Regions from separate parts of the Aquitalea pelogenes genome, predicted to be linked through region 3. Evidence: predicted binding sites of a transcription regulator. Region 3 holds the regulator's gene; each other region holds the start of a gene.
What was found. Region 3 encodes HrcA, which represses chaperone genes, less so after heat shock. Its sites were predicted from a motif close to ATTAGCACTCGNNNNNNNCGAGTGCTAAT; they were not measured.
Positions count from the first base shown of each region.

Region 1 (10,173 bases), on a different contig from region 3:
CGGTGGCAGCGCCAACCTTGATCACGGCAACACCGCCAGCCAGCTTGGCCACGCGCTCTTGCAGTTTTTCGCGGTCGTAATCGGAAGAGGCTTCTTCGATCTGGCGACGGATTTCACCAACGCGAGCCTGGATGGCATCAGCCTGGCCAGCACCGTCGATGATGATGGTGTTTTCCTTGCCCACTTCGATACGCTTGGCTTGGCCCAGCATGTCCAGAGTGGCTTTTTCCAGGGTCAGGCCCAGTTCTTCGGCAATCACGGTACCGCCGGTCAGGATGGCGATATCCTGCAGCATGGCCTTGCGACGGTCGCCAAAGCCCGGAGCCTTGACAGCAACCACCTTCAGGATGCCGCGGATGGTGTTGACCACCAGGGTAGCCAGTGCTTCGCCTTCTACGTCTTCGGCGATGATCAGCAGCGGACGACCGGATTTGGCCACTTGCTCCAGTACCGGCAGCAGGTCGCGGATGTTGGAAACCTTCTTGTCGAACAGCAGGACGAACGGATTGTCCAGAGCGGCAATCTGTTTTTCCTGGTTGTTGATGAAGTACGGGGACAGGTAGCCGCGGTCGAACTGCATACCTTCCACCACGTCCAGTTCGTTGCTCAGGCTCTTGCCGTCTTCAACGGTGATCACGCCTTCCTTGCCCACTTTTTCCATGGCGGTAGCGATGATTTCACCGATGTCGGAATCGGAGTTGGCGGAAATGGAACCAACCTGAGCGATTTCCTTGGTGGTGGCACATGGCTTGGCGATCTTGGCGATTTCACCTACCAGGGAAACCACAGCCTTGTCGATGCCGCGCTTCAGGTCCATCGGGTTCATGCCGGCGGCAACAAACTTCATGCCTTCCTGCACGATGGCCTGGGCCAGAACGGTAGCGGTAGTGGTACCGTCGCCGGCCACGTCGGAAGTCTTGGAAGCCACTTCCTTCACCATTTGCGCGCCCATGTTTTCGAACTTGTCTTTCAGTTCGATTTCCTTGGCAACGGAAACACCATCCTTGGTGATGGTCGGTGCACCAAAGGAGCGGTCCAGCACGACATTGCGGCCTTTCGGGCCCAGGGTAACCTTGACGGCGTCAGCCAGAATGTTGACACCAACCACCATCTTGGCGCGTGCGGAATCACCAAACTTTACGTCTTTTGCAGCCATGCTCATATCTCCAGAATTCTATGAAAGGATCGTAGAAGGGTGTATGGGTCGGAATTACTCGACGATGCCCATCACATCTTCCTCGCGCATCACGAGGACTTCTTCGCCATCAACCTTGACGGACTGGCCGGAGTACTTGCCGAAGATGACCTTGTCACCAACCTTCAGCTCCAGCGGACGACGTTCGCCATTGTCCAGAACCTTGCCGTTACCGACAGCCAGCACCTCGCCCATGTCGGGCTTTTCAGCTGCAGCGCCCGGCAGAACGATGCCGGATGCGGTTTTTTCTTCAGCCTCAAGGCGCTTGATAACAACACGATCGTGCAGCGGACGAATTGCCATTGATCTCTCCTAAATACAATTGGCTGTTGAAAGCAAAAATGATCTGCCTGGATGGCAGCACGGGGCGGGAATTAGCACTCACCCCTGACGAGTGCTAATAATAGGGACGGCTCAAGGAGGTTTCAAGTGGGGGAGCTGCAAAAACTTTGCTGCCCACCGGGACAGGCAGGGCTCAGGAATCGTCGCGACGCAACACCAGCCAGCTGGGTACTTTAAAGCGCACGATCATGCGATACAGACGCAAATAGCCAAGCACAAACAGCAGGCAGAACAGCATCAGCACCCAGGTATGGTTCCAGAACAACATGGCCGGAACCACCGAAAACGAGGTCAGCAACCACAGGTAAGGTGAGGTCATGCTGTTACGCTGGGTCAGGTGACGTGCATCCTTGGAGCCCACCATCCACAGCACCATGCGCTTGTAGATCATCTGATGCAGATGCAGCGCATCCGGATAGCCTACCGCCCTGCCCTGCAGGAATTTGCGCCGGTAGATGGAAAAGATGGTTTCAAAAACAGGGTAGATCACGCACAGCAAGGGAAACCACGGCGAAACTGCCGGATTGCGCGCCACCAGCAAAACCGACATTTCAGCAATCATGAAGCCAATCAGATAAGCCCCGCCATCGCCGGCAAAAATCAACCCGCGCGGGAAGTTCCAGAACAGGAACCCCAGTACCGCGCCAACCATGGCAAAGCACACACTCATCAATACGATGTCATGCACCTTGAAACAGACATAAATGATGGACAGGAAAATGAACACCGCCACCATGCCGGACAGCCCGTTATAACCATCAATGATGTTGACGGCATGAGCCACCCCGCCCACCGCCACCATGGTGAGCAGCAAGGACAGCCACCAGTAGGAAGCCAGCAGCTGATCAACCCCGGGAATGGACAGCCGGGCCAGCCCGGCGCCTAGCAGGAAATAACCCAGTGCAGCAGCCACAAAGGTAGCAAGCAAGCGAGGCAAGGGGCCGATTTTCTTGGTGAGGTCTTCAATAAACCCAGCTGCAAATGCCGGGAAAGCCGACAGCAACAGCAACAGCACCCACACCGATGTATTGAGATAGCCAGACAGCGCACAGCCTGCAATCAGGCCCAGCATGATGGGCAGGCCACCGATGCGAGGCACTGGTGTGGCATGGAATTTCTGCACGCCGGTGACGTCACCATCGGTCGAAAAGCGTGCATGCAAGTGTGCATACCGAATCAGCAACAGCCCGGTAGTAAAAGAAGCAATCAGTGCAAGCAAGAGAATCTGCAACATGGGGCATCAAGGCCTGAATGGGCGTGGAAACGGAATAATCGGGCCTGCCCGCCGCAGTCGCAAGACTGTACAACGAGAAGCCGGGCAATTTTGTCTTATAATGTCGGCCTTGCAGGCGAGCACAATGTACTTGCCCACGGTGGGCTACTTTACCATGGCCCCGCGCCAAGCAAAAACCACTTACTTATTGGAATTGTTAAATGATATTGGTGACAGGCGGTGCCGGCTTCATTGGAGCCAACTTTGTTCTGGACTGGCTGAATGGCAATGACGAAGGTGTGATCAACCTGGACAAGCTGACCTACGCTGGCAATCTGCAAACCCTCGCCAGCCTGGAAAACGACCCGCGCCACATATTTGTTCAGGGCGATATCGGCGATCGCGAGCTGGTCAGCCGACTGCTGCAACAACATCAGGTGCGCGCTGTCATCAACTTCGCGGCGGAAAGCCATGTTGATCGTTCCATCCACGGCCCGGGTGAATTCATCCAGACCAATGTGGTAGGCACCTTCAACCTGCTGGAAGCCGTGCGGGCCTACTGGAGTGCACTGGAAGGCGAAGCCAAGACAGCTTTCCGCTTCCTGCACGTGTCCACCGACGAGGTGTACGGCACGCTGTCTGCCACTGACGCGCCGTTCAGCGAGACCAATCGTTACGAACCCAACAGTCCCTACTCGGCCAGCAAGGCGGCGTCGGACCACCTGGTGCGTGCCTGGCACCACACTTACGGCCTGCCGGTCCTCACCACCAACTGCAGCAACAACTACGGCCCCTATCATTTCCCGGAAAAGCTGATTCCGCTGGTCATCCTGAATGCGCTGGCCGGCAAGCCCTTGCCCATTTACGGTGATGGCCAGCAAATCCGCGACTGGTTGTATGTGAAAGACCATTGCAGCGCCATCCGCACCGTGCTGGCGCAAGGTCGCCTGGGTGAAACATATAATGTTGGCGGCTGGAACGAAAAAGCCAATCTGGATGTCGTGCACACCATCTGCACCATTCTGGATACCCTGCGCCCCAAGGCCGATGGCACAGGCTATGCCGAGCAGATCACCTATGTGCAGGACCGCCCCGGCCATGACCGCCGCTATGCGATTGACGCACGAAAGCTGGAACGTGAGCTGGGCTGGAAACCGGCAGAAACCTTTGAGAGCGGCATCCGCAAGACCGTAGAGTGGTACCTGGACAATCAGGACTGGGTCAGCAACGTCACCAGCGGCAATTATCGCCAATGGCTGGAACAACACTACGGGAACAAGGCATGAGCCGCATCCTGATTACCGGCATCAATGGCCAGCTGGGCTTTGAGCTACGCCGCGCACTGGCCATGCTGGGCGAGTGCATCTGCCTGGATCGCCAGCAACTGGACCTGTCCCGCCCGGCGGACATTGCCTCGGTGCTGGAGCAATACCAACCAGACATCATCGTCAACCCGGCAGCCTACACCGCCGTGGACAAGGCCGAGACTGACGCCGAACTGGCCCATACCGTGAACGCAGTCGCACCGGCCGCGATGGCTGACTGGGCCGCAGCAAAAAATGCCCTGCTGCTGCACTACTCCACCGACTATGTGTTTGATGGTGACAAGACCACGCCTTATGAAGAGAGCGATGCCACCAACCCGCAGTCGGTATATGGCTTGAGCAAATGCCAGGGTGAACAGGCCATCCGCGCCAGTGGTGCCAACCACATCATCCTGCGCACCAGCTGGGTGGTGGGCGCACATGGCGGCAACTTCCTCAAGACCATCATGCGCCTGGCGCGTGAACGCGACAGCCTGAATGTGGTGGCCGACCAGATTGGTGCGCCCACACCCGCTGCGCTGATTGCCGATGTGACCGCCCACATCATCAAGCAGTGGCAAACCAGCAAGGACAAGCAGTTGCTTGGCACCTATCACCTGACCAGCAGCGGCAGCACCAGCTGGCATGGCTACAGCCAATACCTGCTGACACTGGCGGAACGTTACGGTGTCGCACTGCAACTGAAGCCGGAAAACCTGCACGCCATTCCCGGTAGCGCCTATCCGACCCCGGCGAAACGCCCCGGCAACTCCAGGCTAAATTGCAGTAAAATCCAGGACGCGTTCGGCCTGAGCATGCCAACATGGCAGAGCGGCGTGGAACAGGTGTTCCAGCAGATCTTCAATTCCTGATGCAGGACGCAAGCAGATGAAACGTAAAGGTATCATCCTGGCGGGAGGCAGCGGCACCCGCCTGTACCCCGCCACACTGGCAGTCAGCAAACAATTGCTGCCCATCTATGACAAGCCGATGATCTACTACCCGCTCAGCACCCTGATGCTGGCCGGGATTCGCGACATCCTGATCATCTCCACCCCGCAGGACACCCCGCGCTTCGAGCAGTTGCTGGGTGATGGCAGCCAGTGGGGCATCAGCCTGCAATACGCAGTACAGCCCAGTCCGGACGGCCTGGCACAGGCCTTCATCATTGGCGAAGACTTCCTGGCAGGCGCGCCTTCGGCACTGGTACTGGGTGACAACATCTTCCATGGCCATGATTTCCCCAAACTGCTGAAGGCGGCCAACGCCAAGCAGCAAGGCGCCAGCGTGTTTGCCTATCATGTGCAAGACCCGGAGCGCTATGGCGTGGTGGAATTCGATGCCCAGGGCAAGGCCTTGTCCATCGAGGAAAAACCGGCTGTACCCAAATCCAACTATGCTGTCACCGGCCTTTACTTCTACGACAATCAGGTTGTCGACATCGCCAAGTCCATCCGCCCCTCACCGCGCGGCGAACTGGAAATCACCGATGTCAACAACCACTACCTGCAGCAAGGCCAGCTGGATGTGCAGACCATGGGGCGTGGCTATGCCTGGCTGGATACCGGCACCCACGAATCCATGCTGGAAGCCAGCCAGTTCATTGCCACCGTGGAAAATCGCCAGGGTCTGAAAGTGGCCTGTCTGGAAGAAATTGCCTACGTGCAGCAGTGGATTGATGCCGCCAGACTGGAACAGCTGGCACAACCGCTGAAGAAAAATGCCTACGGGCAATACCTGCTGCAGCTGCTGAAGTAAGAAAGCAAGCCATTCATGAAAATCATCGATACCGCCATTGCGGACGTCAAAATCATTGAACCTGCCGTATTCGGTGACGAGCGTGGTTTTTTCTTCGAAAGTTTCAACCAGAAGCGCTTTGAAGAAGCCATCGGTCGCAAGGTTGAATTTGTCCAGGATAACCACAGCCGCTCCAGCAAGGGTGTGCTGCGCGGGCTTCACTACCAGATGCCGCCGTTTGCCCAAGGCAAGCTGGTGCGCTGTACGCTGGGCGAAGTGTATGACATTGCAGTGGATATCCGCCGCAGCTCGCCCACATTCGGTCAATGGGTTGGTGTGGTACTGTCCGCTGAAAACAAACGCCAGTTGTGGATTCCGGAAGGCTTTGCCCACGGTTTTGTCACTACTTCTGATTACGCGGAATTCCTGTACAAAACCACCAACTACTACGCCCCAGAGCATGAGCGCAGCATCATCTGGAACGATGCCGAGTTAGACATCGACTGGATGCTGGACAGCACACCTTCCCTGTCGGGCAAAGACATGCAAGCCTGCGCCTTCAACACCGCGCAGCTTTTTGATTGAACGGAACACATCATGAAAGCAGTCATTCTGGCAGGCGGGCTGGGTACCCGGATCAGCGAAGAGACATCGGTCCGCCCCAAACCCATGGTTGAAATCGGTGGCAAACCCATCCTGTGGCACATCATGAAAATCTACTCCCACCATGGGATCAACGATTTCGTGATCTGCTGCGGTTACAAGGGCTATGTCATCAAGGAATACTTTGCCAACTACTTCCTGCACATGTCCGATGTCACTTTCGACATGTCCAGCAACAGCATGGAAGTCCACCAGCGCTACGCCGAACCATGGCGTGTCACCTTGGTGGATACCGGTGAAGAAACCATGACTGGTGGCCGCCTGAAACGCGTCCGCAAGTACCTGCAAGATGAAGAAGCATTCTGCTTTACCTATGGCGATGGTGTCGGCGATGTCGATATTGGCGCGCTCGTGAAATTCCACCAGCAGCAAGGTACGCTGGCCACCCTCACGGCCACCTACCCACCCGGCCGCTTCGGCGCACTGGACATCCAGGCTGACAAAGTCACCACCTTCAAGGAAAAGCCCAAAGGCGATGGTGGCATGATCAACGGGGGCTTTTTTGTCCTGTCGCCCAAGGTGATCGATTTCATTGATAACGACGCCACCATCTGGGAACGCGAACCGCTGGAACAACTGGCCAGCAAACAGCAATTGTCTGCCTTCCGTCATGAAGGATTCTGGCAACCGATGGATACCCTGCGCGACAAGAACCATCTGGAAGAGCTGTGGCAAAGCGGTCAGGCGCCATGGAAGGTATGGGAATGAAGCGTGAGTTCTGGCAAGGCAAGCGAGTTTTCCTGACCGGTCACACCGGCTTCAAGGGAAGCTGGCTGTCGCTGTGGTTGCAACAGTTGGGCGCGGAGCTTACCGGCTATGCGCTGGCACCGGCCACCACACCGAACCTGTTTGAAACCGCGGGGGTTGCCGCAGGCATGACCTCGATCATCGGCGACATCCGCGACCCGGCCAAGCTCATGCAGGCCATGCAGGCCGCGCAGCCCGATATCGTCATCCACATGGCAGCGCAGCCGCTGGTGCGCTACTCCTATGCAAATCCGGTCGAAACCTACTCCACCAACGTCATGGGGGTGGTGTATCTGCTGGAAGCCATTCGGCAAACCCCGAGCGTACGTGCCGTAGTCAATGTCACCAGCGACAAGTGTTACGAAAACCGCGAATGGCTGTGGGGCTATCGCGAAAACGAGGCAATGGGAGGTTACGACCCTTACAGCAACAGCAAAGGCTGTGCCGAACTGGTTACCAGTGCCTATCGCAACTCCTACTTCAACCCGGCCGACTATCAACGCCATGGCGTGGCCCTGGCCAGTGCCCGTGCCGGCAATGTCATTGGCGGTGGCGACTGGGCGGAAGACCGGCTGATTCCCGATATCATGCGCTCCATCGAACAGGCCAAGCCAGTGCAGATACGCAGCCCCCATGCCATCCGCCCATGGCAGCACGTGCTGGAGCCCCTGTCAGGCTATTTGCTCCTGGCAGAGCAACTGTTCAGCTCCGGCAGCGAATTTGCCGAAGGCTGGAATTTTGGCCCACGCCCGCAAGATGCCCAGCCGGTGGCCTGGATTGTGGATACCCTCACCCGGATCTGGGGCCAGGGTGCCAGTTACCAGATCGACCCTGCCGGTGCAGACCTGCACGAAGCCCATTATCTGCGTCTGGATTGCAGCAAGGCACAAACCCGACTTGACTGGCAACCACGCTGGACGCTGCATACCGCACTCGAACACATCTGCAGCTGGCATCAGGCACACCTGACCGGGGCCGATATGCAAGACATCACCATTCAACAAATCAAGGCCTTTGAGGCCCAGCCCGCCAAGGGACAGCATTAATGAGCACACAAGACAAAGCCCAACAACTTCGCCAGCAGATTGCCCAGCTGGTTGATGAATACGCAGCCATTGCCATGGCCCCCCGCCCGTTTGAAGCAGGCAAGACCGTCATTCCCCCATCCGGCAAAGTGATTGATGGCGCTGAACTGAAAAACATGGTGGAGGCCTCACTGGATGGCTGGCTGACCACTGGCCGTTTCAACGACATGTTCGAAAAACGCCTGGCTGCATTTCTGGGAGTGCGCCACCTGCTGACCACCAACTCCGGTTCGTCGGCCAACCTGCTTGCCTTCTCGGCATTGACCTCCCCCAAGCTGGGCGAGCGTGCCATCCGTAAAGGTGACGAAGTCATCGGTGTTGCTGCCGGCTTTCCCACCACAGTCAATCCCATTTTGCAATTCGGCGCAGTCCCGGTGTTTGTCGATGTCGACATCCCGACCTACAACATCAAGCCCGAGCTGATTGAAGCCGCCATCACCAGCAAAACCAAGGCCATCATGCTGGCCCACACGCTGGGTAATCCGTACAACCTCAAGGTGATCCGCGAGCTGTGCGACAAATACGGCCTGTGGCTGATCGAAGACTGCTGCGATGCACTGGGCAGTACCTATGACGGCAAACTGGTCGGCACCTTTGGCGATATCGGCACCCTCAGTTTCTACCCGGCACACCACATCACCATGGGTGAAGGCGGTGCGGTATTCACCAACAATACCGAACTGAAGAAAATCATCGAATCCTTCCGCGACTGGGGCCGCGACTGCTATTGCGCACCGGGCTGCGACAATACCTGCGGCAAGCGCTTTGGCTGGCAACTGGGCAGCCTGCCGGCAGGCTATGACCACAAGTACACCTACAGTCACCTGGGCTACAACCTGAAAATCACCGACATGCAGGCCGCCTGTGCACTGGCCCAGCTGGACAAGGTGGAAAGCTTCATCCAGGCACGCAAGGACAACTTCCGTTACCTGAGCAATGCCCTGCAAAGCTGCAGCGAATTCCTTATCCTGCCAGAGGCTACTGAAAACAGCGATCCGTCCTGGTTTGGCTTCCCGATTACCATCCGGCCGGAAAGCGGCATCAGCCGTGTCGATGTCCTGCAATACCTCGACCAGCACCGTGTAGGCACCCGTCTGCTGTTTGCCGGCAACCTGACCCGCCAACCGTATATGGACGGCCAGCAATATCGCGTAAGCGGAGAGCTGACCAATACTGACCTGGTGATGAACAACACTTTCTGGATCGGCGTGCACCCGGCACTGACCCAAGACATGCTGGACTACAGTGTTGAGAAACTTGAAACCATCATTGGCGTGAATTTCTGAGAGTCACATGAAAATCCTGCTGACAGGTGCCACCGGCTTTCTGGGGCGAAATCTCCTGGCCGCCCTGCAGCAGCAGGGCCATGCAGTGGTGGCACTGGCGAGAGCCAGTAGCAACAGGGAAAGGGCGGGAGAGGCCGGCAAGCATGCCTGTTGGCATGTTTGCTCGGAGGGCTCGCCTGATGTATTCGCTGTCCATCCTGATGTGGAATGCGTGATACACACCGCAACCTGCTATGGCAGGCAGGGCGAAGATTTAGCAACTGTGCTGGACAGCAATCTGAACCAGCCTCTTGCATTATTGAGCCAGGCCATTGTCAATGGCGTAAAGCTGTTCATCAACACCAGCAGCTCCCTGCCACGCGACCTCAATTATTACTCCCTGAGCAAAGCGCAATTTTCTGACTGGGGTGCCTATTTTGCAGGTCAGGAGAAAATTCGTTTTGTCGACATCTGTCTGGAGCACATCTACGGCCCAGGCGACGACACAACAAAGTTCATGGCATATGTCATGGATACCTTGTTGAAGAACACGCCAGAGCTCAAACTGACCAAAGGAGAAGCAGAACGCGACTTCATCTATATCGATGACGTTGTCGCAGCC
Region 1 is NZ_JAYSDA010000014.1:19-10,191, forward strand. It holds partial or broken gene groL (chaperonin GroEL) at 1-1,156, opposite strand, end outside; gene groES (co-chaperone GroES) at 1,211-1,498, opposite strand; gene ACE3SE_RS12310 (MraY family glycosyltransferase) at 1,671-2,771, opposite strand; gene rfbB (dTDP-glucose 4,6-dehydratase) at 2,972-4,036, shown strand; gene rfbD (dTDP-4-dehydrorhamnose reductase) at 4,033-4,926, shown strand; gene rfbA (glucose-1-phosphate thymidylyltransferase RfbA) at 4,943-5,812, shown strand; gene rfbC (dTDP-4-dehydrorhamnose 3,5-epimerase) at 5,828-6,376, shown strand; gene rfbF (glucose-1-phosphate cytidylyltransferase) at 6,389-7,162, shown strand; gene rfbG (CDP-glucose 4,6-dehydratase) at 7,159-8,247, shown strand; gene rfbH (lipopolysaccharide biosynthesis protein RfbH) at 8,247-9,572, shown strand; gene ACE3SE_RS12350 (NAD-dependent epimerase/dehydratase family protein) at 9,580-10,173, shown strand, end outside.
Region 1: groES (co-chaperone GroES) is a predicted target of HrcA. The motif match lies at 1,569-1,597, and genes of this name have one in related genera.

Region 2 (10,173 bases), on a different contig from region 3:
GTAGTAATGCGAGTGCTGGTATCCCGTCAATAGTTTCCGGTACATATGTAAGCAATTTGCAAGTAACGGCAAGTGGTGGTGCGGGTGTTATAACTGTTTCATTTCCCAGTGCCATTGCATCCGGTATTCAGGTTATTTTGACATCAAGTGTGACCAGTAGTAATTCTATAAGTTGGACATGTTCTGGAAGTGGCCAGAATGTGAAATACTTACCGTCTTCATGTCGCTAGTTCTTAAGGAGATTTCTATGAAAAAGCAAATCCAACAGGGTTTTACTCTGATTGAATTGATGATTGTAGTTGCGATCATCGGTATTCTGGCTGCAATTGCTATTCCGGCCTATCAGGACTACACCGTTCGTGCAAAGGTTTCTGAAGGTTTGTCGATGGCAGATGCAGCTAAAACAGCGATTTCTGAATCAGCTATTACCAACGGTAGTTTTCCTTCTCAAGCCTCTGGTTCTACCTACTTCACTTCTTCTAGTACTAAAAACGTAAGTGGGGTATCTTACAATACCAGCGGTTCAAATGGTGTTATCACTGTCTGGATGAATGACTCTATTGGCGGTACCGTTGGTCCCAACAAAGACCAATTCTCTCTGACTGGTACTCTGGCTAGCGGTGGTGTGACTTGGACTTGCGCTGCAGTTAATATTGATTCCAAGTACTTGCCTGCTAACTGCCGTTAATTAAATTTTAATATTTAAAGGGTGCTAAATATAGCACCCTTTTTTCATTGGGGTGACGAATGTCTTGGAGAAGTGACAGGGTTGTTGTTTTTTTTCTTGGACTGGCTATTTTATTGCCCTTTTTTAACTTTTTAAGATTTGCTCCTCTGGCGGACTGGTATTTCACCGCGTTAGGAATTTTTTCGCTTGGTCTGGCTTTGGTTGTATGTGTGTTGAATGGGTGTGGCTATCGACTTTCTCGAATTAGTATAGTGGTGTTGATCTTTGTTATTGCGCTGATCTTATCCCATTCTGCTGACCTTGTTGTTCCTGCGGCATTGCTGTTTTTGCTATTTTTCTTTTTTGTCAGTTTGGGTGATTTGTCTGTTCAAGAAAAAAGAATTATTTTTCTTGATTTTTTATCTGCAATGATTTTTATTGCAGCCTTGGTGCAAGTTTTGCTGGGGTTTTCTCAGGTGATTGACTTTGCCAAGTATTTAAATGGATTTGTTACGTATGATGTGAATAATAGAACAGGAAATATATTTGGCAATATCGGACAAAGAAACCACTATGCAAATTTTCTTGGATGGGGAGTGGTTGCTGCCTGCTATTTGTATGCGAAGGGAAAGTTGAGGTTTTTGTTTTTTGTTGGATCTGTATTCTCGATTGAAGTTTTGATCGCTTGGTGTGGTTCTCGTCTTCCCTTTGGCTATAATCTTATTATCTGCTTGTTGGGGTGGTATTGGATGCGGCGCTCGAGTGAGGAGCTTTATGTAAAAAAGATGGTTGTTGGTTTGGTTTTGTCTGTAATCTTGTTTTCATTGATTCAAATATTCAGTAATCAAATTGATTTGATTCTTAACTCTATTGGACTGCCAATTCATGCCCAGAGTGGTGCTGACCGGATTCTTGCCGCCGATCTTGGTGCGCGACGACGAGTTGAATGGGCGAAAGCATGGGATATTTTTCTTTCCCATCCTCTCTTTGGCGTCGGTTTAGGAAATTTTGCCCATTACAGTGTTCAAATGGAGGCATTTTCAGGCTATCCAAAATATCCTGAAAGTTGGTTGTTTACAAATTGCCATAATCTGGTTTTTCAGTTGTTGGCTGAAACTGGTATATTTGGTGCGGTGGTTGTTGTGTTCGGTCTTGCGTTTTGTCTGTTTCCCTATTTTTCTAAAGGAAAGCAGAATGTAGAGAATCTTTTTTTGATTTGTATTGCAGGTATTATTCTTGGGCATAGCATGTTGGAGTATCCTTTGTGGTACTGGCCATTTTTGGCTATGTTGTACACGATTTGTGCATTTTCACCAGTTGCCTCCTATAGACTAGATATGAGCAAGATGTTTTGCTCTGTGATCTCTTTGGCTGTTGCTGCATGCTGTTTTATGAATTTCTATTTTGGTAGAACGGTATTTTATGAATTGGTTGGTTATAATATGCCGGTGCCAAGTATTGCGGAAAATATTCGCAGAGTTGTTCGTCTGCAGGAAATTGAAAAAAATCCACTCTGGAGGCCGGAAGCTCAATTGGTATTGTCCAATTATTTATTACCAACCAGTAGTCAGATTGATTACAAAATTAAACTCTTTGAGGAGATGTCATACTCTATGCCATATCCCCAACTTTTATTCAAGTTGGCAATTTTGTATTCGCTGAATAATCAACCACAAAAAGCCAGAAGTGTAATGGTGCTCGCCATTGCTAATTTTCCAGACATGCTTCCTGCATTCCTGTCAGATCTTGACTCCAGGAAAGAGCAATCCTTGCTAATGATCAGAGAGATGACCAGAAAAGCGGTAGTTGCTTATGGCAATCCCCAGGCTGTAACTACCAATAGCAGAATTGCCGCCGTCATGACCGTCGCCGCCCCCGTCACCCGCAAAGCGCTGTTCTGATCGTCCACAGGCACCGTCGGCCCAGGCTGGCGGTGTCTTCCTGTCAGACATGCGGTATCCTCCTTGTTTTGCTTTCGGCTCCCCTATTTCATCATGTCCTTTCCGACGATCTCCCGCCGCATGGCCTTGCTGGCGTTTTGCCTGATTGCCATCCTGCCCTTTGCATCCCGCATTCATTTTGTCCCGCTACCGCAATGGTTTGGCGAGATGAATGTGGTGTGGTTGATGCTGGCTTCCGCCGTATTCCTGCTACCGTCGGCAACTTTGTTTGAACGTGTACCACGCGCCAGCTGGTGGTGTTTGTTGCTCGCACTGCTGTGGGGTGTGCAGCCGCAGCTGGTGCAGGCCCTGTTTCCCGGCATGACCTATGCCACCGCACTGGCCTGGCTGGTGGTGGCCTTGCTGGCGGGGCTGTCCTACAGCCTGCAGCAGACATTCGGGCCGCGTGACTTTGCCATCTGGCTGGCGCGGGCAGTGATTGTGGGTGGTTTGGTGCAGTCGCTGATTGGCCTCGCACAGCTGACCGGCCTTGCCCACACGCTGGGCCTGTTTTATGACAGTGCGCACCCCACTACCAATATTTTTGGCCATATCGGCCAGCGCAATCAGTACGCGCATTATCTGATGTGGTCGGTGGTGAGCGGGGTATACCTGTTTGCGGTGGACCGCATGGCGCGTGGCTGGCTGGCCTTGCTGGTGGTCTGGTTCGGCCTGATGCTGGCTTATGCTGCATCGCGTACCACGCTGTTGTATCTGCTGGCACTGACCATGCTTGGCTTTGTATGGCACTGGCGCATGCGTAGCCAGGAGTCGCGCCGCCTGATGTGGGCGATGTTGCTGGCCTGTGTGGTGATCTTCGCCGCGCAGTTTGCCTTGCCTTTGGTCAATCACCTGATTTCGCTGTTTACCCATGCCAATGTGACCAATGCCTCCGGCGTGGAGCGGCTGGCGGCTAATGGGGATGACATGGGTTCGCGCCGTATTGCCGAAATGACCAAGGCCTGGATGACCTTCAAAACCCACCCGTTGTGGGGGGTGGGTTGGTCGCAATATGCAGCGGAAAGCGTACGTTTGCAGCCGCTGCCGCAGTTTGCCAGTGCTGGCTTCAATAGCGGCCTGTTCACCAATTGCCATAACCTCATTTTGCAATTGCTGGCGGAAATGGGCCTGCCCATCACCCTGGCCGTGGTAGTCGGCTTTGTCTGGGTGGTATGGCCATTCTTCAGCGAGCGTGCCGAAGCCGAAGGCATGCTGGCCCTGGGTTGCATGGCGGTGACGCTGATTCACAGCATGCTGGAATACCCGCTGTGGTATCTGTATTTCCTCGCCATGCTGGTGGTGTTTGCTTCGATGGCACCGGCACGGACTGCGCGTGCCGGCTTGCTGGTGCGCTCAGCCTGGCTGCTGGGTATGGTGTATGTGGGCTATCTGTCGATTGTCACCTGGTCCACTTACAACGAGCTGGTGGGCTTGTATACCCAGACGGATAACCCGGCACGCGATGCCAAGCGCCAGCAGCGTCTGGCGCAGATCATGGATGAGCATCCGCTGTTTGCCTATCACGCCCTTAGCACGCTGGATGATTATCTGACTGCGGATCGCAGCAACCTGACGCAGAAATTGCAGTGGGAAGAACGCCTGACTGCTTTCCGCCCCTATCCGGATGTGATGATGAAAAAGGCGCAGATGCTGGCACTGGCGGGTAAGCAGGATGAGGCGCGCAAAACCGTGGCCACGGCACTGGCATCCTTCCCGACCTATGCCAAGGATTATCTCGATGGTATTGATGAGGATGTGCCCGAATGGCAAGGCCTGCGTGCCGAGGCGCAACGCGTCTTTGACAAGCTGCCAGCCAAGTACCGGGGTGGGGAAGGGGAGTGAGTGTTGCTGCAAACCGCCGCCCGTAAGGTGGCGCTTGTATCACTCAGACGGTAAAACAGTGAAGAAAATGAAAAAGCCCGCGTCGTTTGGCGCGGGCTTTTTGTTATGGCGGGTGACGGCTTAGTCGTCGATCACCACACCTTCACTCAGTGCGGCCTTCATTTTCCCCAGCGCCTTGGCTTCGATCTGGCGAATGCGTTCGGCCGAAACACCAAACTCGGCAGCCAGTTCGTGCAAGGTGGAACCGCCATCGTCTGCCAGCCAGCGGGCTTCCACAATGCGGCGGCTACGGGCATCCAGAGTGGACAGCGCATATTCGATGCCTTCGGTCTGCAGGTGATCGAAAGCCTTGCGTTCCAGTGCGCGGGTCGGCTCATGGTGGGCATCAGCCAGCCAGTCTATCGGTGCATACGACTCGTCATCACCGTCATCGGCCATCAGCGCGATATCCTGCCCGCTCATGCGGGTTTCCATTTCACGTACTTCTTCCGGCTTCACGCCAAGGTCTTCGGCAATCTGCTGCGCTTCCTGCTCACTCAGGGCAGAGAAGCTGCTTTTCATGCTGCGCAGGTTGAAGAACAGCTTGCGTTGTGGCTTGGTGGTAGCAATGCGCACCAGACGCCAGTTACGCAGGATGAATTCGTGGATTTCGGCCTTGATCCAGTGCACGGCAAAGGAAAACAGGCGAACACCGCGGCCGGGCTCGAAGCGTTTTACCGCTTTCATCAGGCCGATATTGCCTTCCTGGATCAGGTCGGCTTGTGGCAAGCCGTAACCGGCATAACCACGGGAAATGGATACGACGACACGCAGGTGCGACAGAACCATCTGGCGAGCGGCATCCAGGTCGTTTTCTTCCTGGAAGCGGGTGGCCAGTTCTGTTTCCTGTTCGGGGGTCAGCATGGGAACACTGTTCACCGCCTGGATGTATTGCTCCAGGCTGCCGCTGGACGACGGAACGGGCAAGGCAAATGTTGTGGTCATCAGTGTAACTACCTCCTTGGGTAGTGCTATCTTAGCACTCGCATATAGAGAGTGCTAGCAAGCAAAGGTTCCACCGTCAATGAATTTTTCTATGATGCCGATAGCTTTTTTCAAGTCGCTAGCGGGTATTCATCAGGGACGGCCAGTTGTCACCTTAAGTGAAAACCGGCCGTGGCGGGAAGGGGAGGATTGTTAACGAGGTTGTATCTGGCGCAGGTGATGGTCGGACGCCAGGCGGGCACCCAGCATGGCCAGCACGGCAGAAACGGCCAGTACCACGGCCAGCTCCACCGGCGTCAGGCCACGCAGCGAGACGGCTTCGTTATAAAGCTGGGCAAACTCGTGAATGGCCGGGTTGGCCGTCACCACCAGCCAGCTGGTCAGCCCCCAGGCAGCCAGTCCGGCCAGCAAACCCTGCCACATGGCGTGATACATGAAGGGTCGGCGGATGAAGCTGTCCGGTGCGCCAATCAGCTTGGCCACTTCAATTTCGTCACGCCGTGCCAGAATCTGCATCCGCACCGCATTGTAGGTTACCAGCACCAGTGCGATGCCCAGCGCAGCACCCAAAAACCAGGTCAGTTGCTTGCCCATTTCCACCATGCCGTACAGGCGCTTGGCCCAGCGGGCATCAAACTGGGCGGTCTCCACCATGGGCAGGCCGGACAGCTCTTTTTGCAGCATTTCCAGTTCGTGCGGTTCCAGCGTCTTAGGGGTAACCACAAAGGCGTCCGGCAGCGGATTGTCAGTCAGTCCTTCGCTTAAGCCGGCCAGTCCATTGCGCTTTTCCAGGTCAGAGAGCGCCTGTTTCTTGCCAATGAACTGGAAACTCTGGATGCGCGGGTGCTTGGTCAGGGTGCTGGAGACAGCAGCCAGGTCTGCTTCTTCGGCAGACTGCTCCATGAAGAGGGTGATCTGCGGCGTGGCGGTCAGTCGGCCCGCCCATTCCTGGATGCTGCTCACACTCAGGTACAGCGATAGCGGCAGCGCCAGCGCAATCGACAACATCAGCAGGGTAAGCAGGCTGCCAAATGGCTGACGGACAATCTTGCCCAAAGCCTGCCGTGCACTTTGCCAGTTCAGATACAGATAATGTTTCATGCGGCGAACTGCCCTTCTTTCAACCGGATGATACGGCGACCATAGTCTTCCATCAGTGTTTCATCATGGGCGGAAATCACCACGCTGACGCCAACCTGATGGAAGGATTTGAACAATTCCATGATGTCCAGTGCATAGGCGCGGTCCAGGTTGGCTGATGGTTCATCGGCCAGCAGCAAGCTGGGGCGGTGTACTACGGCACGGGCAATGCACAGCCGCTGCTGTTCACCACCGGACAGGCGGATAGGCATGGTTTTCTCTTTTGACAGCAAGCCCACCTTGTCCAGTGCGGCACGTACGCGGCGCGCGGCATCGCGGCGGTCAAAGCCGATGATGTCCAGCGGCAACATCACATTGTCGAATACTGAACGGTCAAACAGCAGCTTGTGGTCCTGAAACACCATGCCGATATGCTGCCGGACATAGGGAATCTGACTGTTACGCAGCTTGGACAGGTTTTGCCCGCTGACAATCACGCTGCCGCTGGTGGCGCGTTCTATCCCGGCCACCAGTTTGAGCAAAGTGGATTTGCCTGCACCGGAATGCCCGGCCAGAAACACCATTTCACCGGTATCGATGGTAAAGGAAAGGTTCTTCAGGGCCTCGTTGCCACCGGGATAACGCTTGGTGACCTGGTCGAACTGAATCATGCGCTGGATTCCCCTTGATCCGGAAAGACATCACCGGCAGTGGTCTGCCGGTGCTCATAGATTGTATTGCTGACTTAGTCGAACAAGGCGTCGACATAGTCCTTGCTGTTGAATGGCCGCAAGTCGTCAATGCTTTCACCCACGCCGACAAACCGTAGCGGAATGGGGCGCTGCTTGGCAATGGCGGCAATCACGCCACCTTTGGCGGTGCCATCCAGCTTGGTCAGAATCAGGCCGGTGAGGCCCAGCGCGTCATCGAATACCTTGACCTGGCTGATGGCGTTCTGGCCGATATTGGCGTCCAGCACCAGAATCACCTCATGCGGGGCATCCGGCAGGGCCTTCTGGATGACGCGCTTCACCTTCTTGATTTCTTCCATCAGGTGCAACTGGGTGGGCAAGCGGCCAGCGGTATCTGCCAGTACGATATCAATGCCACGCGCCGTGGCGGCCTGGATGGCGTCATAACAAACAGCGGCGGCATCACCGCCTTGCTGGGCAATCACGGTGACGTTGTTGCGTTCGCCCCAGGCCATCAGCTGCTCGCGCGCAGCCGCGCGGAAGGTATCGCCGGCTGCCAGCAGCACGCTCTTGCCTTGCTGCTGGTAGTACTTGGCCAGTTTGCCAATGGAAGTGGTTTTACCAGCACCATTCACCCCGGCCATCATGATGACAAACGGCTTCTTGCCGTTGACATCCAGCGGCTTCTCCAGCGGGTGAATTAGCTCGTTCAGCGAATCCTTCAAGGCGCCTTTCAGTTCGCTGCCGTCTTTCAGACCTTTCAGGCTGACGCGCTCGCGCACATCCTTTAATAGATGCAAGGTGGCATCCATGCCCATGTCGGCGGTCAAGAGGACGGTTTCCAGCTCCTCGTACAGATCCTCATCAATCTTGCCGCCACCAAACAAACCGGCCAAGGATTTGCCCAGCTTGTCGCGGGTTTTGGAAAGGCCAGCCTTCAGGCGCTCGGTCCAGCTGAGTTTTTTGGCGGGGGCGGCGCTTTCTGCTGCCGGGATTTCCGCTGCGGTAACCGTGCTGGCGACAACCGGCGCAACGGCTTCAGCCTGCACGACAGGAGCTGGATTGTTTTCCGGTACGGCAACAGGCGATTCGACAGCCGTGCTCTGGGTCGGCTCGGCTTGCGGTTCGATAACCGGGGTTTCAACCGGCTTTGGCTTTTTCTTGAAGAAACTAAACATGCGTCTGTGTAGTCTGGGGAAGCGATAAATGGCTAAATTGTATCCTTAAATGAGCAACTGGGCAGAAACGATGGTGATGAAAGCAAAATCAGGGCTGATCCTGGGCATGCTCCTGCTATTGGCGGGTGTGGTGATGGCGGCACCGCAAGAGACAATACTGCCCAACGGCATGAAGGTGGTGGTGGTACGCGATGCAAGATCACCCGTGGTGGTTTCCCAGTTGTGGTACCGGGTGGGGAGTGTGGATGAGGTCAATGGGCATACCGGCCTGTCACATTTACTGGAACACATGATGTTCAAGGGTACGGCCAGCGTTGCGGATGGCGAATACTCCAGACGGATTGCCCAGGCCGGTGGCAAGGAAAACGCCTTCACCAGTCGCGATTACACGGTGTACTTCGCCCAGCTGTCTGCCGACAAGCTGCCCTTGCTACTGGAGCTTGAAGCCGACCGCATGGCCAATCTGCAGATAGATGAAGCAGCTTTCCGGCGTGAACTGGAAGTCGTCAAGGAAGAACGTCGCCTGCGCACTGACGACCAGCCCGCCGGCCTGTTGCAAGAAGCGCTGTATGCCAATGCCTTTGTGGCAAATCCTGTTCGTTACCCGGTGATTGGCTGGATGGATGACCTAGTCCATGCCAGAGCGGATGACCTGCGCCAGTGGTATCGCCAGTGGTATGTGCCAAACAATGTCACCTTGGTGATTGTCGGTGATGTCGATCCGCCTCGTGTATTTGAGCAGGTCAGGCATTACTTTGCCGGTCTCCCGGCCAAAACATTGCCCGCACGTAATCCGCAGCGTGAACCCTTGCAGCAGGGCATCAAGCGGGTGGAGCTGAGTGCGCCGTCACAGTTCAATTATCTGAGCATGGCCTGGCATGTGCCTGGGCTCAGTCCCGGGGCGGATGGTCAGGCATATGCCTACGCCCTGTTGGAGGCCGTGTTGTCGGGAGATGCCGCTGCACGGCTGCCTAGTCAGATGGAAAGGGGAAAGGCGCTGGCGCATGCGGCAGCTGCCGATTACAGCATGCTGGGCCGGGGCGAGGCCTTGTTTGTCATTACCGCCACGCAAGCACGTGGCAGGCAGCCGGCAGAACTGGAAGCTGCCATCCGTCAGCAGCTGCGGGACATCGTCGAGCGTGGTGTCAGCGAGCAAGAACTGGGACGTGCCCGGCTCCGGCTAGATGCGGATGAGATATACCAGCGTGATTCACTGTTTGCCCAGGCCATGCGCGTAGGTACGCTGGAGTCTGTCGGCTTTTCCTGGCGTGATGCCGACCGCATCCGGCAGCAAATGCAGCAGGTGACTGCGGAACAAGTACGCCAGGCAGCAGCTTCCTTGCAGGATGGCCAGCTTACTGTTGTCACCCTGCTGGGCAAAGGCGGCGTAAATACAATGGCCGGTCAATTGAAGGGAGATGGACTTGTCCGTTAAAACAATGACCCTGGCTGCCGTGATGGCCCTGTTCAGCTCGCTGGCAAGTGCAGTCGAGATTCAGTCGTGGATTACACAGCAAGGCGCCCGCGTTTTGCTGGTAGAAGCACATGACAACCCGATACTGGATGTGCGGGTTGACTTTGACGCAGGCAGCCGGCGCGACCCGCCAGGTAAGGAAGGGCTGGCAGCCATGGTGGCCAGCCTGCTGGATAGTGGCACCGCCCGGCTGGATGAAGATGCCATCCAGCAACAGCTGGCCAACAGTGCTGCACAGCTGAACGGCTTTGCCGAACTGGAAACTGCAGGCCTGCGCATGCGCAGCCTGAGCCGTCCTGATCTGCAAGAGCGCGTC
Region 2 is NZ_JAYSDA010000032.1:29,443-39,615, forward strand. It holds gene ACE3SE_RS19380 (pilin) at 1-230, shown strand, start outside; gene ACE3SE_RS19385 (pilin) at 248-688, shown strand; gene ACE3SE_RS19390 (PglL family O-oligosaccharyltransferase) at 748-2,568, shown strand; gene ACE3SE_RS19395 (PglL family O-oligosaccharyltransferase) at 2,662-4,449, shown strand; gene rpoH (RNA polymerase sigma factor RpoH) at 4,570-5,433, opposite strand; gene ftsX (permease-like cell division protein FtsX) at 5,626-6,534, opposite strand; gene ftsE (cell division ATP-binding protein FtsE) at 6,531-7,184, opposite strand; gene ftsY (signal recognition particle-docking protein FtsY) at 7,259-8,383, opposite strand; gene ACE3SE_RS19420 (M16 family metallopeptidase) at 8,460-9,818, shown strand; gene ACE3SE_RS19425 (M16 family metallopeptidase) at 9,808-10,173, shown strand, end outside.
Region 2: rpoH (RNA polymerase sigma factor RpoH) is a predicted target of HrcA. The motif match lies at 5,464-5,492, and genes of this name have one in related genera.

Region 3 (10,173 bases):
CAAGAGATCGACGGCTCGCGCCTTCAGGCTTTTTTCCATCAGCCGTTCGCGTGCTTATACGTCCAGTACGTCGTCAGCCAGCTCTTCGTCGTTCTCGGTGATTTCCACCTTGATGCCGACGGCTTCGCGGATCTTGCCTTCGATTTCCTGCGCGATGGCCGGGTTGGACTTCAGCCATTCACGGGTGTTGTCCTTGCCCTGGCCGATCTTCTGGCCGTTGTAGGCATACCAGGCACCGGATTTTTCAATGAAGCCGTGCTTGACGCCCAGCTCGATGATTTCGCCTTCGCGGCTGATGCCTTCACCGTACAGGATGTCGAAATCGGCCTGGCGGAACGGCGGCGATACCTTGTTCTTCACTACCTTGACGCGGGTTTCGTTACCGATCACCTCGTCACCCTTCTTGATGCCGCCGACGCGACGGATGTCCAGACGCACGGAGGCGTAGAACTTCAATGCGTTACCGCCGGTGGTGGTTTCCGGGTTGCCGAACATCACGCCGATCTTCATGCGGATCTGGTTGATGAAGATCACCAGGGTGTTGGTGCGCTTGATGTTGGCGGTCAGCTTGCGCAGTGCCTGACTCATCAGGCGGGCTTGCAGGCCAACGTGGCTATCACCCATTTCGCCTTCGATTTCGGCCTTGGGTACCAGGGCGGCCACCGAGTCGATCACGATGACGTCAACACCGCTGGAACGCACCAGCATGTCGCAGATTTCCAGCGCCTGTTCGCCGGTGTCCGGCTGGGAAATCAGCAGGTCTTCCACGTTGACACCCAGTTTCTGGGCGTAGATCGGGTCCAGTGCGTTTTCTGCGTCGATGTAGGCGCAGGTGCCACCCAGTTTCTGGGCTTCGGCCACGGCCTGCAGACACAGGGTGGTTTTACCGGAAGATTCCGGGCCGTAGATTTCCACGACACGGCCGCGCGGCAGACCGCCAACACCCAGTGCCAGGTCCAGGCCCAGCGAACCGGTGGATACCACTTGCAGGTTTTCGTTGATCTGGTTGTCGCTCATCCGCATGATCGAACCCTTGCCGAACTGCTTTTCGATCTGGGCAAGGGCTGCCGCCAATGCGCGGCTCTTGTCTTCTGACGCCATGCTGTCTCCAATTGCGTGTAGTGGAATCGATAGATGGGGGATTATCGCACAAAGGCAAGAGCCGACAAATGCGAAAGACGGCTTGAAATGACACCAATACACGCAACATGGTATTGATGGAGAGGCTGGCCGGAATCGCCCGGTCAGGTAAAATGAGAGCATGATGAACGAGCGCGCACAACGTCTGCTGAAAACGCTGATCGAACGCTATATTGCCGATGGTCAGCCAGTGGGATCGAAAACCCTGTCCATGCTGTCCGGCATGGAACTGTCATCTGCATCCATCCGCAACATCCTGGCCGACCTGGAGGGCATGGGGCTGATTGCCTCGCCGCATACCTCGGCCGGACGCGTGCCGACGGCCAAGGGCTATCGCCTGTTTGTCGACCACCTGCTCACCATCCAGCCGCTGGAAGAGCTGGCCATGCGCGAGCTGGAAAGCAGCCTGCAGCCGGACAGCCCGCAGCGCATTGCGCAGGCAGCATCCACCTTGCTGTCCGATCTCACCCACTTTGCCGGGGTGGTGGTGACACCGCAGCGCTCTGATGTCGCTTTTCGCCAGATCGAATTCCTGCGCCTGTCCGAGCGGCGCATCCTGATGATTCTGGTGACGCTGGATGGTGATGTGCAAAACCACTTGCTCACCACCGAACGCGATTACAGCCCGAGCGAACTGGTGGAAGCCGGCAATTTCATCAACCAGCATTATGCCGGCCAGGGCCTGAGCGCCATTGCCAGCCGTGTGGCGGTGGAGTTGCGCGAACTGCAGGGTAACATCACCGAACTGATGTCGGCCGCAGTGCGCTTTGGCCAGAGTTCGCTGGGCAGCCCCAGCGACGCGGTGGTGATTGCCGGCGGCATGAATCTGCTGAATGTGCGCGACTTGTCCGAAGACCTGTCACGACTGCGCGAACTGTTTGCCACTTTCGAGCGCAAGACCGAACTGCTGAAACTGCTGAACCAGGGGCAGGATGCCCAGGGCGTCAATATTTTCATCGGTGAGGAATCCGGCGTGATGACGCTGGACGAATGCTCGGTGGTGACCGCGCCCTACAGCATCAACGGCATGGTGGTGGGCACGCTGGGCGTGGTCGGCCCCACCCGCATGGCCTACGAACGGGTCATTCCCATTGTCGACATTACTGCGCGGCTGGTTTCCAGCGCGCTCTCTTATTAAGCCGCACTGGCGGCAATACACGGAATTTCCGATGAAACGATTCTTGATGGCCGCTGCCCTTGCCGGTGGCGTGGTGTCTTCTGTGGCGCAAGCCGATGCCGCCTTGCTGGGCCGGGCAGACGTACAGCGCTATATCGACGAGCAGGTGGCCAGTGGCAGCTTCAACCGGCCCGAGCTGGAGGCGGTGTTTGCCAATGTGGAACTCAAGCCCAATATCATCGCCATTCTGGACAAGCCGGCGACATCCCGGCCCTGGTATCAGTTTCGCGGCAGCTTTTACAACGAGCGCCTGCTGAAAAACGGCGTGGCTTTCTGGCAGCAGCATGCCGCCACCTTGCAGCGTGCCGAGCAGGTGTATGGCGTGCCGCCGGAAATGGTAGTGGCCATTCTGGGCATTGAAACCAATTACGGCCGCAACACCGGCAGCTTCCGCCTGGCTGATGCGCTGACCACCATTGCCTTCAACTACCCGCGCCGTGCCGAGTACTTCCGTGGCGAGCTGACCGAATTCCTCAAGCTGTCCAAGGAAGAGGGCATCGACCCGCTGACGCTGAAAGGCTCTTATGCCGGGGCGATGGGCCTGCCGCAGTTCATGCCGTCCAGCTTCCGCAAGTGGGCGGTGGATTTTGACGGCAGCGGCCACCGCGATATCTGGAATAACGTCGACGATGCCATCGGCAGCGTGGCGCATTACTTCCAGCTGCAAGGCTGGCGCCATGGCGACGACATCGTCATCCCGGCAGCAGTACAACCTGGCGTGGATCTGAGCAGCCTGGTGGCCGACAAATTCAACCTGCACCTGACAGTGGGCGAACTCAAGGCACGCGGTGTGCTGCCACAAGCCCAGGTGGCCGACAACGTGCAGGCGGTGCTGGTGCCGCTGGAAACTGCGCCGGGGGTGACGGAATACTGGCTGGGGCTGAACAATTTCTATGTGATTACCCGCTACAACAAGAGCACCCTGTATGCCAAGGTGGCGCAAGAGCTGGCAGCCGAGCTGCGCCTGCGCTACCTGAATGCCCAGGCCCAGTCAGCAGCACAGCCCGCTGCCGACAGCGCGAATCCGGCCCAGTAAGGCCAGCCAGACCGGCAGGCGGCAACTGACAAAAGAAGTCGCCTTGCCGGCCGATTGCCATTAAAATCCGCCCCCATGAGCTATCAAGTCCTTGCCCGCAAGTGGCGCCCCAAACGCTTTGCCGACCTTGTCGGCCAGGAGCACGTGGTACGCGCCCTCTCCAATGCCCTGAAAGAAGAGCGGCTGCATCACGCCTATCTGCTGACCGGCACCCGCGGGGTGGGCAAGACCACCATCGCACGCATTCTGGCCAAGAGCCTGAACTGCGAAACCGGCACCACGGCCGAGCCTTGCGGTGAATGTTCTGCCTGTCGCCAGATCGACGCAGGCCGCTTTGTCGACCTGCTGGAAATCGACGCCGCCTCCAATACCGGCATCGACAATATCCGCGAAGTACTGGAAAACGCGCAGTACGCGCCCACTTCCGGCCGCTTCAAGGTGTACATCATCGACGAAGTGCACATGCTGTCCAAGAGTGCCTTCAACGCCATGCTCAAGACGCTGGAAGAACCGCCGTCCCACGTCAAGTTCATCCTGGCCACTACCGATCCGCAAAAAGTGCCGGTCACGGTGCTGTCGCGCTGCCTGCAGTTTTCGCTGCGCAACATGACGCCACAGCAGGTGGCAGGCCATCTGGCCCATGTGCTGCAAGTGGAAAACGTGCCGCATGAAAGCGCCGCACTGGCCCTGCTGGGCCGTGCTGCAGCAGGTTCCATGCGTGATGCGCTGTCGCTGCTGGATCAGGCAATTGCCTATGGCATGGGCGAGGTGAAGGAAGACGGCGTGCGCGCCATGCTGGGCGCGGTGGACCGCCGCTACCTGTTCGTGTTGCTGGACGCACTGGCCGCCGGTGATGGCCCGCGCCTGATGGCCGAAGCCGAACAGCTGGCGCAGCGTGGCATCGGTTTTGACAGTGTGCTGGCCGAAATGGCCGTACTGTTGCAGCAACTGGCCATGGCACAGACCGTGCCCACGGCCATTGCCGACGACGAACCCGAACGCGAAGCATTGTTTGCGCTGGCCAGCCTGATTGCCCCGCAAGACGTGCAGCTGTACTACCAGATTGCCATTCATGGCCGCAAGGATCTGGCGCTGGCACCGGACGAACATGCCGGTTTCAACATGAGCTTGCTGCGCATGCTGGCCTTCCATCCGGTCAACGCCCAGCCTGAGAGTGCAGCCGCGCCGCGCAGCAATGCCGCGCCTGCCGCACATCGCCCGGCGCAGGCCCCGGCCAGTGCGCCGGCGGCGGTAACTGCGGCCGAGCCCGGCACCGACGGTTCTGCCGCTGCCCGTGCCTTGCTGGCAGGCCTGGCCAATCGCAAGCCGGCCAGCCGTCTGGCCGAGCAGCAGGCTTCCCCGGCGGCCGACGCCGACCCGGAACCTGCACCCCGGCCTGAGCCTGTCGCACCGCCACCCGCGCCGGTGGAGGCGGTAGCCAAACCGCAAGTTGCGCCTGCTGTGCTAGCGCCGGTTGCTGCATCCGCGCCTGCTGAAGAGACGCCTGAAGCTGAAGACCAGGCCAGCGAGCAAGACAGCGAACTGGAAACCGCGGCGCCGTGGGACGATGCCGACGATGCCTTGCCTGCCTATGCCATGGCCGAAGAAGCCGAGCTGGCGGAAACGGTGGCCTATCAGTTTGATGGCGACTGGAGTGCGCTGGTGGGCTTGCTGGGTACCCGTCTGGGAGCCGCCCGCATGCTGGCACACAATGCCGTGCTGAAAAACTGGAGCCAGTCGCGACTGGAGCTGGCCGTGCCGGACAGCTTCCGTCACATGGCTACCCGCGACTATCAGGAAAAACTCAAGGCTGCGCTGACCGAGCAATTCGGTCAGCCGGTCGAACTGGTGGTGACAATCGAGGAACTGGGGCTGGAAACACCGGCCATGCAGGGTGCCCGTCATCGTCAGGAACAACTGGCCCAGGCCCGACAATGCCTGGAAAACGATCCGGTCATCCAGCAACTGGTGCGCGAAATGGGCGCCACGCTGGTGGCGGAAACGATTCAACCTTTGCAGGAGTTGTGACATGTTCGGTAAAAACGGTATCGCTGGTCTGATGAAGCAAGCCCAGCAAATGCAGGAAAACATGAAGAAGGCCCAGGAAGAACTGGCCACCGTGGAAGTGGAAGGCCAGTCCGGTGCCGGTCTGGTGAAAATCGTCATGACTTGTGCTCACGATGTGAAGCGCGTGTCCATCGACGACAGCCTGCTGGACGATGCCAAGGAAGACAAGGAAATGCTGGAAGACCTGATTGCCGCTGCCGTCAACGACGCGGTACGCAAGGTGGAAGCCACTTCCCAGGAAAAGATGTCCGGCTTTACCAACGGCCTGAATCTGCCGGCCGGCATGAAACTGCCGTTCTAAGACCCGCTCATAAAAACCCCGATTCTGCGTTGCGCCGACTTGCCGTACTCACTGTACTGTCTGCGTCGGCGCGCCTTGACTCGGGTGCTCTACGAGGTTTTGTTAGCGGCTCCAAGCCCCTTGCAACTGGCGGGGCCCGCCAATGATTGACAGCCCGTGGGAGTGGGAGTCGGCATGGAGCAGGTATTGCAGGGACGTTGTCTGTGTGGGGCGGTGCGCTATCAATGCCATGGCCGCCCCTTGAGCGTGACTTACTGCTATTGCAAGACCTGCCAGCTGGCCAGCGGCGCGCCGGTGTACCTGGGGGCGCTATACCCCGCCGGTGCCGTGCGCTGGCAAGGCAGCACCACCGCTTACCGCTCCTCGGCGCTCGGCCTGCGACATTTTTGCGGGCAGTGCGGTTCCACCCTGTTTTATGAATGCACCGATGGCAGCGGGCGGGTGGAAATCACCATTCCCACGCTGGAAACGCCAGCGGTATTGCGGCCTGACTGTCATGAATGGACGTCCAGTGCCATTCCCTGGTTTCACCTGGACGACGACCTGCCGCGTTACCCGCAGGGCGCGCCGGACGACTGATGCCTTGCCTGTTCCCCTTTGCCAAACCCGTATTCCGGATTGCCGATGAAAAACCCACCCGCGCTTGAACAACTGATTGCTGCCCTGAAAGTGCTGCCCGGTGTCGGCCCCAAAACCGCCCAGCGCATGGCTTTCCATTTGCTGCAACGGGACAAGACCGGGGCGGACAAGCTGGCGCGGGCGCTGGATCGGGCGCTGAACCATCTCACCCATTGCGAACGCTGTAATACCTTCAGCGAAACCCCGTTGTGCAGCATCTGTGCCGACCCGGAGCGCAGGCCAGACCAGCTGTGCGTGGTGGAAATGCCGGCCGATCTGATGACGCTGGAGCAGGCCAAATGCTATCAGGGCCTGTATTTCGTGCTGATGGGGCGTATTTCGCCGCTGGACAATATCGGCCCCAAGGAAGTGAACCTGGACAAGCTGATGGTGCGGGCGCTGGACGAGGTGGTGGAGGAGGTGGTGATTGCCACCAATTTTACTGCCGAGGGCGAAGTCACCGCCCACATGATTGCCGAGCTGCTCAAGGGCCGTGGCCCCAAGGTGTCGCGCATTGCGCGCGGACTGCCGGTGGGCGGCGAGCTGGAATATGTCGACCTGAGCACGCTGGCGCAGGCGGTGTACGAACGCAAATCGCTGACCGCCCAGTCCGACCCGTCCACCCCGCCGGGCTGAGCGTTACGGCAAGCGCTGTCACTCCATGGCTTGCCGCAGCAGTGCGCCTAACAGGGCAACGCCCTCGCGCTGGTGTAGCGGGTCGAAAAAGCTGAAGTTAAGCCGCAAGGCATTGGCCGCTACCGGGTGCGGGTAGAACAGCGTGGCCGGTGCGTAATGTATGCCCTGTTCGATGGCCAGTGGCAGCAAGGCCGCACAGTCCAGCCCTTCCGGCAACACCACCCACTGGAAATAGCCGCCCTCGGCGCGCAGCAAACGGCTGCCCGCCGGAAAACTCTCCATGATTTGCTGCACCATGGCATCGCGCCGCTGCCGCAGGCTGGCACGCAGCCGGGTCAGCATGTCGCCGTGCTGGCCGGTGGCCAGCAGCCGTGCCAGCGCCATCTGGCTGGGCAGGGGGGTGCCCAGCGAGCTGCACAGCTTCAGCCCGCGCACCGTGTCGCTCAAGCGACCGGCTGCAATCCAGCCTACCCGGTAGCCCGGTGCCAGTGATTTGCTGAACGATGAGCAGTGCAGCACCGTGCCACTACGGTCGTAGGCCTTGAGCGGGCTGGCCCCCTGTTTGCCGAAGTACAGCTCGCGGTAGGTGTCGTCCTCGATGATGCATACCCGGTATTGCTCGGCCAGTGCCACCAGCGCGCGCTTTTGCGCCTCCGGCATCACCAGGCCGGTGGGGTGCTGGAAGTTGGCCATCAGCACGATGCCGGCCGGGCGTTGCTCGCGCAGCGTTTCTTCCACTGCGGCCAGGTCCAGGCTGCCTTGCACGGACAGAGCGGCAGGCAGGATGGCAATGCCCAGATGGCGCAGTTGTTCCAGCGCCGCCGGGAAGGCTGGCGTCACCACTATCATGCTCTGGCTGCCGGAGGCGCTGACTGCCGCGCGCATGGCCAGGGTGAGTGCTTCCATGCCACCGCAGGTAATCAGCAGCTCGTCCCCCGCCAGCGCAATGCCCTGACTCAGGTAATGCAGGCCCAGCTCGCGGCGCAGGCCGTCAAAACCTTCCAGCGGTGTGCTGGACAGGGCATCGCGGTAGTCCTGCAAGGCGCGGCCCAGCGCCCGGTTCATCGGTGTGGTGTTGATCAGCGCCGGGTTGATGAAGGGGCAGCCCCAGGGCATGGGCAGGGCGGTGGTCAGGTGTTCCATGCGCAGGGTTTGCGGCGCTGCGGTTTCGGCCGGTGCTGCGCGTGTTGCCGGTGGACACACGCGGAAGCCGGAGCGCGGCAGCGCCTGCAGCAATCCCTGCCGCTCCAGCTCGGCATAAGCGCGCTGGGCGGTGGTCAGGCTGACGCCATGGTCCTGGCACAGCTGGCGCAAGGAGGGCATGCGGTCACCGGCGCGCAGCTGGCCCTGTTCGATGGCGTGGCGGAACAATTGCGCCAGTTGCTGGGTTTTGCTCATGGACTGATTACTCGCGGATGGGGTGCTCATTCGCCGATAAAGCTGCTTTTTTCCTGCAGCACATGTGCCGGTTGCGCCAGCGAGCGAATGACAAAACGGATGTCATTGGCCCCGCGGGCTGCGTTTTCAGGTGCTACCTGCACCCGCACGCCGATGGTCTCGGTGGCGGTGGCGGCCAGGCTGACTGTCGGCGTGGCCGCTACCAGCCGGATGCCGGGCAGGCCTTCCACGCTGATGGCCAGGCGCTGGGCGGATTCGCTGCTGTTGATCAGCCGCACACTATAGCTGTTTTCCAGCCAGCCATCGTCGGTTTCCCGCACCAGGCTGGCGCGGTCGCGCAGGATGTCGGCCTTGAATGGCAGGCGCTGGGTAAAGCTGAATACCGACAGGCTGATGATGCCCAGCAACAGGCTGCTGTAAAACAGCACGCGTGGCCGCTGCCATGCCGGTTTGCTGTGTTGCCTGCCTTCCAGTGCCGCCTCGCTGGTGTAGCGGATCAGCCCGCGCGGGGCGTGCAGCTGGTCCATCACTTGGTCGCAGGCGTCGATGCAGGCCGCGCAGCCGATGCACTCGTATTGCAGGCCGTTGCGGATGTCGATGCCGGTAGGGCAAACCTGCACGCAGATGCCGCAGTCGATGCAGCCACCGGCGGATTTGTCGGCCTGCTTGCCGCGTGGTTCGCCACGGCGGGCATCATAGGAAATGATCAGCGTGTCACGGTCGAACATCGCACCCTGAAAACGGGCATAAGGGCACATATGGCTGCACACTTTTTCCCGTAACAGCGCGGCTAGCAAATAGGTGAAGGCTGCGTAGAACAATATCCAGAACACTTCCCACGGCCCGGCCTGACCCTGCCACAGATTGCTTGCCAACTCGCCTGCCGGGGCAAAGTAGGCCACCAGCGAAAAGCCGGTCCACAGCGAAAACAGCAGCATCAGGCTGTGGGCCAGCCCCTTTTTCAGCAGCTTGCCGGCGCGGTTGGGGGCGGCATCCAGCTTGCGTCTGGCCTTGTGGTCGCCCAGCACCAGCCGCTCGATCCACAGCATGATCTGGGTGTACACCGTTTGTGGACAGGAATAACCGCACCACAGCCGCCCGGCCAGCGTGGTCCACCAGAACAGGCCCAGTGCGCTGACCACCAGCAGGGCGGCCAGATAGACAAAGTCCTCCGGCCAGAAGCTGGCACCGAATACGAAGAACTGGTGGCGTTCCAGATCAAACAGCACCGCCTGGCGATGATTCCACTGCAGCCATGGCAGGCCGAGGAAAACCAGCTGGGTGAGGATGACCAGTGCCACGCGGATGTTGTTGAAACGGCCACTGGTCAGGCGGGGGTAAATCTTGATGGGGACGGGCTGGCTCATGCTGCGGGCTCCGGAAGGATAACCCGCTCTTTTTAGGCGCTGTCACCATGACAGACAATGCACAGATCAAGCTGGTTTTATCAGTACAGATTTTTATTTTATCTATAAAAACAAAGGCTTGATTTGTATTGAATCCGGGTGGCGCTGCCGCTGATGCATACAGTTTCGGTACAGCTGTTTGCGCCAGATCAAACCGCTGGCTTAGCGCGTCAGCTGCGGAAACAACCGGTACAGGCCATCGACGATGATCTCGACAGACACCGCCGCCAGCAGCATGCCCATCACCCGGTTGACGATATTGATGCCGGTCTGGCCCAGCAGGCGGCTGATGGGGGAGGCCAGCACCAGCGCGCCATAGCAGGTAACGGCTACCAGCAGGCTGCTGATCAGCAGATACACCACCTGCACCCAGGAGTGGGCGGTGGAAGCATAA
Region 3 is NZ_JAYSDA010000025.1:44,445-54,617, forward strand. It holds gene recX (recombination regulator RecX) at 1-39, opposite strand, end outside; gene recA (recombinase RecA) at 55-1,101, opposite strand; gene hrcA (heat-inducible transcriptional repressor HrcA) at 1,262-2,278, shown strand; gene mltB (lytic murein transglycosylase B) at 2,310-3,353, shown strand; gene dnaX (DNA polymerase III subunit gamma/tau) at 3,429-5,381, shown strand; gene ACE3SE_RS17310 (YbaB/EbfC family nucleoid-associated protein) at 5,383-5,721, shown strand; gene ACE3SE_RS17315 (GFA family protein) at 5,896-6,300, shown strand; gene recR (recombination mediator RecR) at 6,346-6,975, shown strand; gene ACE3SE_RS17325 (aminotransferase-like domain-containing protein) at 6,994-8,403, opposite strand; gene ccoG (cytochrome c oxidase accessory protein CcoG) at 8,400-9,740, opposite strand; gene ACE3SE_RS17335 (MarC family protein) at 9,942-10,173, opposite strand, start outside.